One region of the Streptomyces sp. NPDC059224 genome, then DNA from elsewhere that is predicted to be linked to it. Evidence: riboswitches for the same ligand, from Rfam matches in the RefSeq annotation. Region 1 holds a riboswitch; the other holds the start of a gene.
The links. Region 1 has a riboswitch for ZMP and ZTP ahead of ACFXI4_RS10485 (glycine hydroxymethyltransferase). Riboswitches for the same ligand answer to the same signal wherever they lie in the genome.
Positions count from the first base shown of each region.

Region 2: it holds a riboswitch for ZMP and ZTP, as region 1 does, so the genes downstream of both, ACFXI4_RS09165 (bifunctional 5,10-methylenetetrahydrofolate dehydrogenase/5,10-methenyltetrahydrofolate cyclohydrolase) here and ACFXI4_RS10485 (glycine hydroxymethyltransferase) in region 1, are expected to answer to the same signal.

Region 1 is NZ_JBHZAN010000008.1:72,107-77,155, forward strand. It holds gene ACFXI4_RS10470 (decaprenylphospho-beta-D-erythro-pentofuranosid-2-ulose 2-reductase) at 1-117, shown strand, start outside; gene ACFXI4_RS10475 (2'-5' RNA ligase family protein) at 125-703, opposite strand; gene trpS (tryptophan--tRNA ligase) at 921-1,934, opposite strand; gene ACFXI4_RS10485 (glycine hydroxymethyltransferase) at 2,058-3,554, opposite strand; ZMP/ZTP riboswitch at 3,536-3,625, opposite strand; gene ACFXI4_RS10490 (hypothetical protein) at 3,784-3,906, shown strand; gene ACFXI4_RS10495 (hypothetical protein) at 4,023-4,886, shown strand; gene ACFXI4_RS10500 (DUF2975 domain-containing protein) at 4,981-5,049, shown strand, end outside.
Region 2 is NZ_JBHZAN010000007.1:49,562-54,610, forward strand. It holds gene ctaD (cytochrome c oxidase subunit I) at 1-471, opposite strand, end outside; gene ACFXI4_RS09155 (RNA polymerase sigma factor) at 577-1,119, shown strand; gene ACFXI4_RS09160 (CU044_5270 family protein) at 1,112-2,095, shown strand; gene ACFXI4_RS09165 (bifunctional 5,10-methylenetetrahydrofolate dehydrogenase/5,10-methenyltetrahydrofolate cyclohydrolase) at 2,096-2,944, opposite strand; ZMP/ZTP riboswitch at 2,971-3,052, opposite strand; gene ACFXI4_RS09170 (hypothetical protein) at 3,070-3,237, opposite strand; gene ACFXI4_RS09175 (nuclear transport factor 2 family protein) at 3,225-3,590, opposite strand; gene ACFXI4_RS09180 (hypothetical protein) at 3,763-4,059, shown strand; gene ACFXI4_RS09185 (ABC transporter ATP-binding protein) at 4,143-5,049, opposite strand, start outside.

The sequences.
Region 1 (5,049 bases):
ATCGAGACGGGGCTGCGCAGGCGCTCGGAGGTGGTGTGGGTGCCGGGGGCGCTGCGGGTGGTGATGTCGGCGCTGCGGCACGCGCCGCGGTCGGTGTTCCGGCGCCTGCCGATCTGAGCCGGGGCTACCGGCTGGCGATGGTGCCCCGCTCCGCGTGTCCGGCCTGGGGCGGCACCACGGAGCCGCCGAAGGCGTACTCGTGCAGCTTGCGCCACACACCGTCGCGGCCCTGCTCGTACAGGGCGAACCCGGTGCACGGCCACGCGGCCTCGTACTCCGCGAGCTCGGCGAAGGCCCGGTCCATCGCGGCCTCGTCGATCCCGTGCGCGACGGTCACGTGCGGGTGGTAGGGGAACTGCAGCTCGCGGTCGAGCGGGCCGGACGCGTCCCGGACCCGTTGCTGGAGCCATGCGCACTCGTCCGCGCCCTGCACGACCCGGACGTACACCACCGGCGACAGCGGCCGGAAGGTGCCCGTGCCGCACAGCCGCATCGGGAAGGGCCGGCCGGCCGCGGCGACCTCGCTCAGGTGGGCCTGCACGGCGGCCAGTGACCCGTCGGGGATCTCCGTGGGCGGCAGCAGCGTGACGTGCGTGGGGATGCCGTGCGCCGCGGCGTCGCCGAAGCCCGCGCGCCGCTCCTGGAGCAGGCTGCCATGAGGCTCCGGGACCGCGATCGACACGCCGATCGTTACGGTCCCCACGTCATCTCCTGTCGGTCGTGGTGGCCGGGCATGTGTCGGGTTCGTACCCGGCCGCCCGGCTATCGACTGTACGACCACGGCCGCCTTCCGGGCAGCCGTGGCCGAAGTGATGTGCAGCGCTCCCGTGCGCTCCCCGGAGCGCCCCGAGCGCCCCGAGCGCCCCCGGCGCCCCGTTCGGCACCGGCGGCGCCCCGCTCGGTACCGGCCGCGGACCGGGTCAGTGCTTGGCGGGCAGGAAGCCCACCCGCTCGTACGCCTGGGCCAGGGTCTCCGCGGCCACCGCGCGGGCCTTCTCCGCGCCCTTGGCGAGGATCGAGTCGAGCGTCTCGGAGTCGTCCAGGTACTGCTGGGTGCGCTCCCGGAACGGGGTCACGAAGTCGACCATGACGCCGGCGAGGTCCGTCTTGAGCGCGCCGTACATCTTGCCCTCGTACTCCCGTTCCAGCTCGGCGATCGGCTTGCCGGTGAGGGTGGAGTAGATGGTGAGCAGGTTGGAGACGCCCGGCTTGTGCTCGGCGTCGTAGCGGATCACGGTGTCCGTGTCGGTGACCGCGCTCTTGACCTTCTTCGCCGTCGCCTTCGGCTCGTCGAGGAGGTTGATGAGGCCCTTCGGCGTGGACGCCGACTTGCTCATCTTGATCGCCGGGTCCTGGAGGTCGTAGATCTTCGCCGTCTCCCTGAGGATGTACGGCTTCGGGATGGTGAAGGTCTCGCCGAAGCGGCCGTTGAACCGCTCGGCGAGGTCACGGGTGAGCTCGACGTGCTGGCGCTGGTCCTCGCCGACGGGCACCTCGTTGGCCTGGTAGAGCAGGATGTCGGCGACCTGGAGGATCGGGTACGTGAAGAGACCGACGCTGGCGCGGTCCGCGCCCTGCCTGGCCGCCTTGTCCTTGAACTGGGTCATCCGGCTGGCCTCGCCGAAGCCGGTCAGGCAGTTCATCACCCACGCGAGCTGGGCGTGTTCCGGGACGTGGCTCTGCACGAAGAGGGTGCAGCGGTCCGGGTCCAGGCCGGCCGCGAGCAGCTGGGCCGCGGCGAGCCGGGTGTTGGCGCGCAGGTCGGCGGGGTCCTGCGGGACCGTGATCGCGTGCAGGTCGACCACCATGTAGAAGGCGTCGTGAGACTCCTGGAGCGCCACCCACTGGCGGACGGCGCCCAGGTAGTTGCCGAGGTGGAACGAGCCGGCGGTGGGCTGGATGCCGGAGAGCACGCGGGGTCGGTCAGAAGCCATGCTCACCATTCTCGCAGAGGGCGAGGGCGGGAATGGCCCGGCGGTGGGGGGCGGTTCCGGAGCGCGGGGACTGCGGGTCGCATGTCGTTGCTCGCGCAGTTCCCCGCACCCCTGCGGGGCGCTTCAGCCCAGGTCGATCTCCGGGTACAGCGGGAAGCCCGCGACCAGGTCCGTCGCCCGCTGGGCGATCTCCGTCGAGACCTTCTCGTCGAGGACGTGCGAGGCCTTGGACGGGGCGCCGGACTTCGTCGTGCCCGGCTCCGTCGCCGTCAGGACGCGGTCGATCAGGGCGGCGACCTCGTCCATCTCGGCCGTGCCGAGGCCACGCGTGGTCAGCGCCGGGGTGCCGATCCGGATGCCGGAGGTGTACCAGGCGCCGTTCGGGTCGGCCGGGATCGCGTTGCGGTTGGTGACGATGCCGGAGTCCAGCAGGGCCGACTCGGCCTGGCGGCCGGTGAGGCCGTACGACGACTCGACGTCGATCAGGTTGAGGTGGTTGTCCGTGCCGCCGGTCACCAGCGTGGCGCCCCGGCGCATCAGGCCGTCGGCCAGCGCGCGGGAGTTGTCGACGATCCGCCGGGCGTAGTCCTGGAAGGAGGGCTGCCGGGCCTCGGCCAGGGCTACGGCCTTGGCGGCCATGACGTGCGGGAGCGGGCCGCCGAGGACCATCGGGCAGCCGCGGTCGACCTGGTCCTTCAGGGAGTCGTCGCACAGGACCATGCCGCCGCGCGGGCCGCGCAGCGACTTGTGGGTGGTGGTGGTGACGATCTGGGCGTGCGGGACCGGGTCGAAGTCGCCGGTCAGGACCTTGCCGGCGACCAGGCCCGCGAAGTGCGCCATGTCGACCATCAGGGTCGCGCCGACCTCGTCGGCGATCTCCCGCATGATCCGGAAGTTCACCAGCCGGGGGTACGCGGAGTAGCCGGCCACCAGGATCAGCGGCTTGAAGTCCCGGGCCTGGGCGCGCAGCGCGTCGTAGTCGATCAGGCCGGTCGCCGGGTCGGTGCCGTAGGAGCGCTGGTCGAACATCTTGCCGGAGATGTTCGGGCGGAAGCCGTGGGTGAGGTGGCCGCCGGCGTCCAGGGACATGCCGAGCATCCGCTGGTTGCCGCAGGCCTGCCGCAGCTCGGCCCAGTCGGCCTCGGAGAGGTCGTTGACCTGGCGGGCGCCGGTCTTCGCCAGGAAGGGGACCTCGACGCGGTCGGCGAGGACCGCCCAGAAGGCGACCAGGTTGGCGTCGATGCCGGAGTGCGGCTGGACGTAGGCGTGCCGGGCGCCGAACAGCTCACGGGCGTGCTCGGCGGCGAGCGCCTCGACGGTGTCGACGTTGCGGCAGCCGGCGTAGAAGCGGCGGCCGACGGTGCCCTCGGCGTACTTGTCGCTGAACCAGTTGCCCATCGCGAGCAGGGTCGCCGGGGAGGCGTAGTTCTCGGAGGCGATCAGCTTGAGCATCTCGCGCTGGTCGTGGACCTCCTGGCCGATGGCGTCGGCTACCCGCGGTTCGACCGCGCGGATCACGTCGAGGGCCGCGCGGAACGCGGTGGACTCGGTGGAGAGGGGCTCGGACATTCGGGACCTCCGGACATGGCGTTCGGCGTTCACGGTTCGGCCCAGGCGCACGGCACTCGATCGGTCGCGGGCCGCTCCCCGATGGTCCGTCCCATCCCAGCGCGCCAGTCACGGCCCGCTGGTCACACTACCGGGCACACCGGGGCCCGGGGGCCGTGGCGTCCACCAGTCGGGCAGGGGCAGAGGCAGCGGGGGGACAACCTCCCCGCGTTCTCCGCAGTCGCCGTGACCACTGCGGAAGTCCTCGTCGCCGGCGGCGTTCCACGGCCGTGCGACCACCTTGATCAGTCTCTCGACCGATCACGGGGCACGGGCGGACTTCGGGTCGTACCCGCCCGGTTTCGAGATCGTGCCGTACGGCGGCCCGACGGCCATGCGGCTGCGGGCGGGCGTGGACGCGTGACCGGCCCCCGCGAATCAGGGATCCCGGGACCCGCCGCATCCTCCCCCGCCGCCCTCGTGCCTGGCGCCGCCGCGCCGCCCGTCCGCCTCCCCTACAGTCCCTCTGTGCTCTTTGGAATGGTGTGCGCTCTCGCCGCCGCGCTCTGCTTCGGCACCGCGACGGTCCTGCAGGCGATGGCCGCGCGGGCGGCCGGTGACGGCGCGGGCGGGGAGGCCGCGCTGCTGCTGCGGGCCGTCCGGCAGTGGCGGTACGTCGCCGGACTCGGGCTGGACGGGCTGGGGTTCGTCTTCCAGATCCTGGCCCTGCGCTCGCTCCCCATCTACGCGGTGAGCGCGGCACTGGCGTCCAGCCTCGCGGTGACCGCGGTGGTCGCGGCCCGGCTGCTGCGGGTGCGGCTGAGCGGGCTGGAGTGGGGCGCGGTGGGGGTCGTGTGCGCGGGGCTCGCGATGCTCGGGCTGGCGTCGGGGCCGGAGGGCGACCGGGCCGGATCGGACGCGCTGGCGTACGCGATGCTCGCGACCGCGGTGGGGGTGCTGCTGCTCGGGCTCGCCGGCGGGCGGCTGTCGGGGCGGTGGCGGGCGCTGCTGCTGGGCCTCGGGGCGGGGTTCGGGTTCGGGGTGGTGGAGGTGTCGGTGCGGCTCATCGACACCCTGTGGCCGCCTGGGCTGCTCACCGACCCGGCCGCCTACGCGCTGCTCGTCGGCGGGGGCGGCGCCTTCCTGCTGCTGACCTCGGCTCTGCAGCGCGGCTCGGTGACCACGGCGACGGCGGGGATGGTGATCGGGGAGACGATCGGCCCGGCGGCCATCGGCGTGGTGTGGCTCGGGGACCGCACCCGCGAGGGGCTGGCCTGGCTCGGGGTGCTCGGCTTCACCGTGGCCGTCGCGGGGGCACTGGCGCTGGCCCGGTTCGGGGAGGCGCCGAAGACGCCGGGGACGGCGGAGACGACGGAGACGACGGAGACGGCCGAGGAGGACTGAGACCCCCGGCTCGTCGCTCCGCACCCTGCCCACCCCTTGCCCCACCTATCGAAAATCGATAGATTCTCATCGTAACTCGATGAGAGGACGGGTCGTGGGGAAGCTGACAGTGCGTGCGTTGCGCGCCGTGCTCGCGGTGGTGCTCGCGGGCACCGTGTTCGTC
Region 2 (5,049 bases), on a different contig from region 1:
GGTGCCGAAGCCGGAGAAGGCCAGACCCATGATCCACATGTCGGCGCCGATGCCCGGGGTGCGGACCGCGTCCGACAGCGGGGCGTAGGCGAACCAGCCGAAGTCGGCGGCGCCCTGCGGGGTGAGGAAGCCGCCCACCGCGATGGTGGAGCCGAACAGGTACAGCCAGTAGGCGAACATGTTCAGCCGCGGGAAGGCGACGTCCGGAGCACCGATCTGCAGCGGCATGATCCAGTTCGCGAAGCCCGCGAACAACGGGGTCGCGAACATCAGCAGCATGATCGTTCCGTGCATCGTGAACGCCTGGTTGAACTGCTCGTTCGACATGATCTGCAGGCCCGGCCGGGCCAGCTCCGCGCGCATGAACAGGGCCATCACGCCACCGACGCAGAAGAACGAGAACGCTGTGACCAGGTACAGCGTGCCGATCGTCTTGTGATCCGTGGTCGTGAGCCACTTGAGGTTCCTCATACCCCGCCTGTGTCCGGGCGGAGCGCACCGGTCACACTCGAGGGATGCGACGAGCGTCACGGAAAGAGGTGTGACGATCGGAAAGGTGCCGGACAAGAACCGAACATGAGCAACGACGAGATCTTCGCCGCTGCCTATCGCGAGCACTACTGGGCGGTCAGCCGCTATGTCGCACGGCGACTGGACGGGCGGACCGGCGAGGTGGAGGAAGTGGTGGCGGAGGTGTTCACGGTGGCCTGGCGGCGCCGCGCAGACCTCCCGGCGACCCCGCTGCCCTGGCTGTACGGCGTGGCACGCAACTGCCTCGCCAACGCGGTACGCGGCTACGGGCGCAGGCGCCGGCTGCTGGACCGGCTGGGCAACGACGAGACCGCCCACGGACGCCACACCGTGGCCGGCCCGGACAGCGAACGGCCCGGCTCCTGGGTGCACGAGGCGCTGGGCCGGCTCTCCCCGGCCGACCAGGAGGTGCTGCGGCTGACCGCGTGGGAGGAACTCGGCGTGGACGAGGTCGCGGTCGCCCTGGGCTGCGGCAGCAGGGCGGCCGCGATGCGGCTGCACCGGGCCCGTCGCCGGCTCAGAGCCGAGATCGACCGACTGCGACCCCCTGCCGTCGAGGCTCTTACCGAGGAACACCGCCATGGCTGACGAACTCGACCTGCTGCGCGCCGCCGACCCGGTACCCGCCGCGGGTCCCCACTTCGGCGACGGTCCCCTGGACCACACCGCCGAACGGCACCTCGCCCGGTTGCTGCACGAGACCCCGCGTCCCCGGCGCCGGACCAGGCCCCGACTGGCGTGGTCGCTCGCCGCGGCCCTCGTCGCCGTCGTCACCGTGGTGACCGTGCTGGTGGGCGGTCCGGCCGGCGCGCCCGCGGTCGCCGCGCCCCGGCCGCTGGCCGTCCGCGTCCACTCGGTGCCGGTACCGCTCGCCGAGGTCGCGAAACTGGCCGCCGTGGCGGCCCAGGACGGTTCCCCGGCCCTGCGCCAGGGCACTCACGTGCAGTCCTGGAGCCTCGGCATGAGCGACGGCAGGCCGCCGGTCACCCTGCCCGAGGAGCGGGTGGAGCGATGGGCGGCGGACGGCAGTCACACCGAAGTGGTCGTGGCGACCGACCCGTCCCACCCCGGCCGCCCGGTCCTCACCGACGACGGCGAGCGGTCACGGCTGGTCGAGGACGGCCACGTGCTCAGCCGGCGCACCTTCCCCCCGATGTGGGGCGACGGGCCGCCGCTCGGCACACCCCCGCACGACCCGGCGGAGCTGCGCGCCTACCTCATCGAGCTGGTCTACGGCCACACCCGCACCCTCACGACCTCCGAGCTCCTGGACGCCACCCGCGAGCTGCTCGACAACTGGACGCTCGGCGCCCGGGAGTCGGCCGCCCTCGCCGAACTCCTCGCCGACGCCCAGGGCCTGCGCCCGGCCGGCCAGGTCACCGACCGGCTCGGCCGCACCGGGCAGGCGTACGTCCACGACGAGGCCTCGGGCGCCCGGCGGATGCTGATCCTGGATCCGGCCACCGGTGCCGTACTCGGCCTGGAGACCACGTTCACCCGGGACGATCCCGAGTACGGCGTACGGGCCGGTGACGTCATGGAATACAGCGCCTGGATGCGCTGATCACCCGCCGAGCTGCCGGGCGGCGGCGGTGACGGTCTGCTCCAGCAGTACGGCGATGGTCATCGGGCCGACGCCGCCCGGTACCGGCGTGATCAGCGAGGCCCGCTCGACGGCGGTGTCGAAGTCGACGTCACCCACGTTGCCCGCGTTGTAGCCGGCGTCGAGCACCACCGCGCCCGGCTTGATGTCCTGGCCCCGGATCAGCCCGGGGCGGCCGACGGCGGCGACCACGATGTCCGCCTCCCGCACCGCCGCCGACAGGTCCCGGGTGCGGGAGTGACAGTAGGTGACGGTGGCGTCGCGGGCGAGCAGCAGCATGCCGGCCGGCTTGCCCAGGATCGCGCTGCGGCCGACGACCACCGCCCGCTTCCCGGCCGGGTCGACGTCGTACGCGTCGAGCAGGCGCAGGATGCCGCCGGGCGTGCAGGAGACGAAGCCCGGCAGGCCGAAGCTCATCGTCGCGAACGACGCGAAGGTCACGCCGTCCACGTCCTTCTCCGGCGCGATCGCCTCGAACGCGGCCCGCTCGTCGATGTGTTCGCCGACCGGGTGCTGGAGCAGGATGCCGTGCACCGCCGGATCGGCCGACAACTCCCGCAGGGTGGCGACGAGTTCCGCGGTGGTCGTGGTGGCGGGCAGCGCCACGTGCCGGGAGGCGATACCGGCCTTGCGGCTGCGGTTCTGCTTCATCCGGACGTAGGTGACGGAGGCCGGGTCCTCGCCGACCAGCACGGTCGCCAGGCACGGCGTGGTGCCGGTGCGCGCGGTGAACTCGGCGGCCCGCTGCGCGGTCTGCCCGACGATCCGGCGGGCGACGGCGGTTCCGTCCATGAGAGAGGCATGGGTCATGCGGCACACTCCTGAGCTGGTCAGACCTTGATCGCCCAGGCGCACGGCTCGACAGTGCGGGCCGCTCCACGGTGGTGCTCCACCTCAGCGCCAGTCACGGCCCGCGCCCAGAGTAGCCGAGGCGCTCAGCGTTTCCCACGGCGGTGCGCCGCCCGCAGGAGCGTGCGCAGCAGGACGACGGACCCGCCCGGCCGGGCTCGGCGGCTGTGCCCCAGTCCGGCCCGCGCCGAGAAGGTCCAGGTCAGCCGGGCGCTGACCTGGACCCTCGCGGCCCTGGCGGCTACTCGTCCCATGCCTGGATCGTGATCTGTTCGGCGATCTTGCCATCACGCAGCGTGACCATCGATTCGGCGAGCACCCGGACGCCGTCCGCGTACTCGCAGGACTCGCTGTAGGCGGCCCGGTCACCCTGCACGATGCACTGGTCCAGGCTGTGGGTCATGTCCCGGCCGTAGACGTCGTCCAGCAGGGCGGCTATGTCCCGGCGGCCGTGCAGGACCCTGGGGTGGCTGGGCTGGTCGGTGCGGTCGACGATGCGGATCTCCGCGTCGTCCGTGTAGAGCGCCAGCAGGGTGTTCCCCGTGTTTCCCTCTATCGCCCGGCGCAGCGTGTCGGTGTCGAACGTGGGGCCTGTCGCGGTGCCCATGGTGACCTCCTGCGGGAGCCCGCGGCCCGATGCGGAGCAGGCCGCGACGGCCCCTGCTTCGAGCCTCCTCCGCCCTGCCGGGCTCGGCAAGCGCAGGCCGGGCACTGCGCCTGACGGGTGAGGGGGACCGGCTGCCCGTGACCGGCCGGGCGCCCAGCCCGTTGCTGGAGACATGATCTCCACACGACGTATCGTCGCCGCCGTCGGCCTCGCCGTCGGGGTCACCGGCCTCGCCGCCCCGCTGGCGAACGCGGCCGACGCGAGCGCGCCGCACTCCGGGAACCCCACCGTGCTCGGCGTGCTCGACTCGGTCTCCCGCATCGGCATCCCGGCCGAGCACCAGGACGAGATCCCCAGGATCTCGGAGCAGGTGCAGGGACTGAACGGGCTCCAGAAGCTGGGCGAACTGCACCAGCTCACCGACATGGCCGCGCCGGCCACGGGACTGGTGCCGGCCATCGAGTCCTGACCCCGCACCGCACCCCGAGGGCCGTTCCGCACCGGGGGCGGCCCTTCGTCGTACGCGGTGACCGGTGGCCGGCCACCGTGGCCTCAGTCCGCGGCGGACAGGAACTGCGTCGCCGCCAGTTCCGCGTACAGCGGGTCCGCCGCCACCAGCTCCCGGTGCGTGCCCACCGCGCGGACCCGGCCCGCGTCCATCACGACGATCCGGTCGGCCGTCGTCACCGTCGACAGGCGGTGCGCGACCACCAGCACGGTGGTCGACCGTGCCACGTCGGCGACGGTGTCCCGCAGGGCCGCCTCGTTCACCGCGTCCAGCTGCGAGGTCGCCTCGTCCAGCAGCAGCAGCCGGGGCCGGCGCAGCAACGCCCGGGCGATCGCGATCCGTTGCCGCTCGCCGCCGGACAGCTTGGTCCCGCGGTGCCCGACCAGTGTCCCGAGGCCCTGCGGCAGCCGCGCCACCAGGTGGTCCAGCCGGGTCGTCTTCAGGACCCGTGCCACCGTGTCCTCGTCGGCCAGCGGATTGCCGAGGAGCAGATTGTCCCGCAACGACCCGGACAGGACGGGCGCGTCCTGCTCGACGTATCCGATGGCCGAGCGCAGCAGGGGGAGTTCCCAGTCGGCGAGCGGGCGGCCGTCGAGGGTGATCGTGCCGGACTCCGGGTCGTAGAAGCGCTCGATCAGCGAGAAGACGGTGGTCTTCCCCGCTCCGGACGGACCGACGAACGCCGTCATGCCCCGGGCGGGTACCTCGAAGCTCACGCCGTGGTGCACGTAGGGCAGGTCGTCGGCGTAGCGGAACCGTACGGCGGTGAAGGTGACGGCCGCCGGCTCGGCGCCGGGGGCCGGCAACTCGGCGGGCGCGGACGGCGGTTCGGCGGGCAGTCGCAGCGCCTCCTGGATCCGGGCGAGCGCGCCGGCGCCGGTCTGGTACTGCGTGACGGCGCCGACGACCTGCTGGATCGGTGACATCAGGTAGAAGACGTAGAGCAGGAAC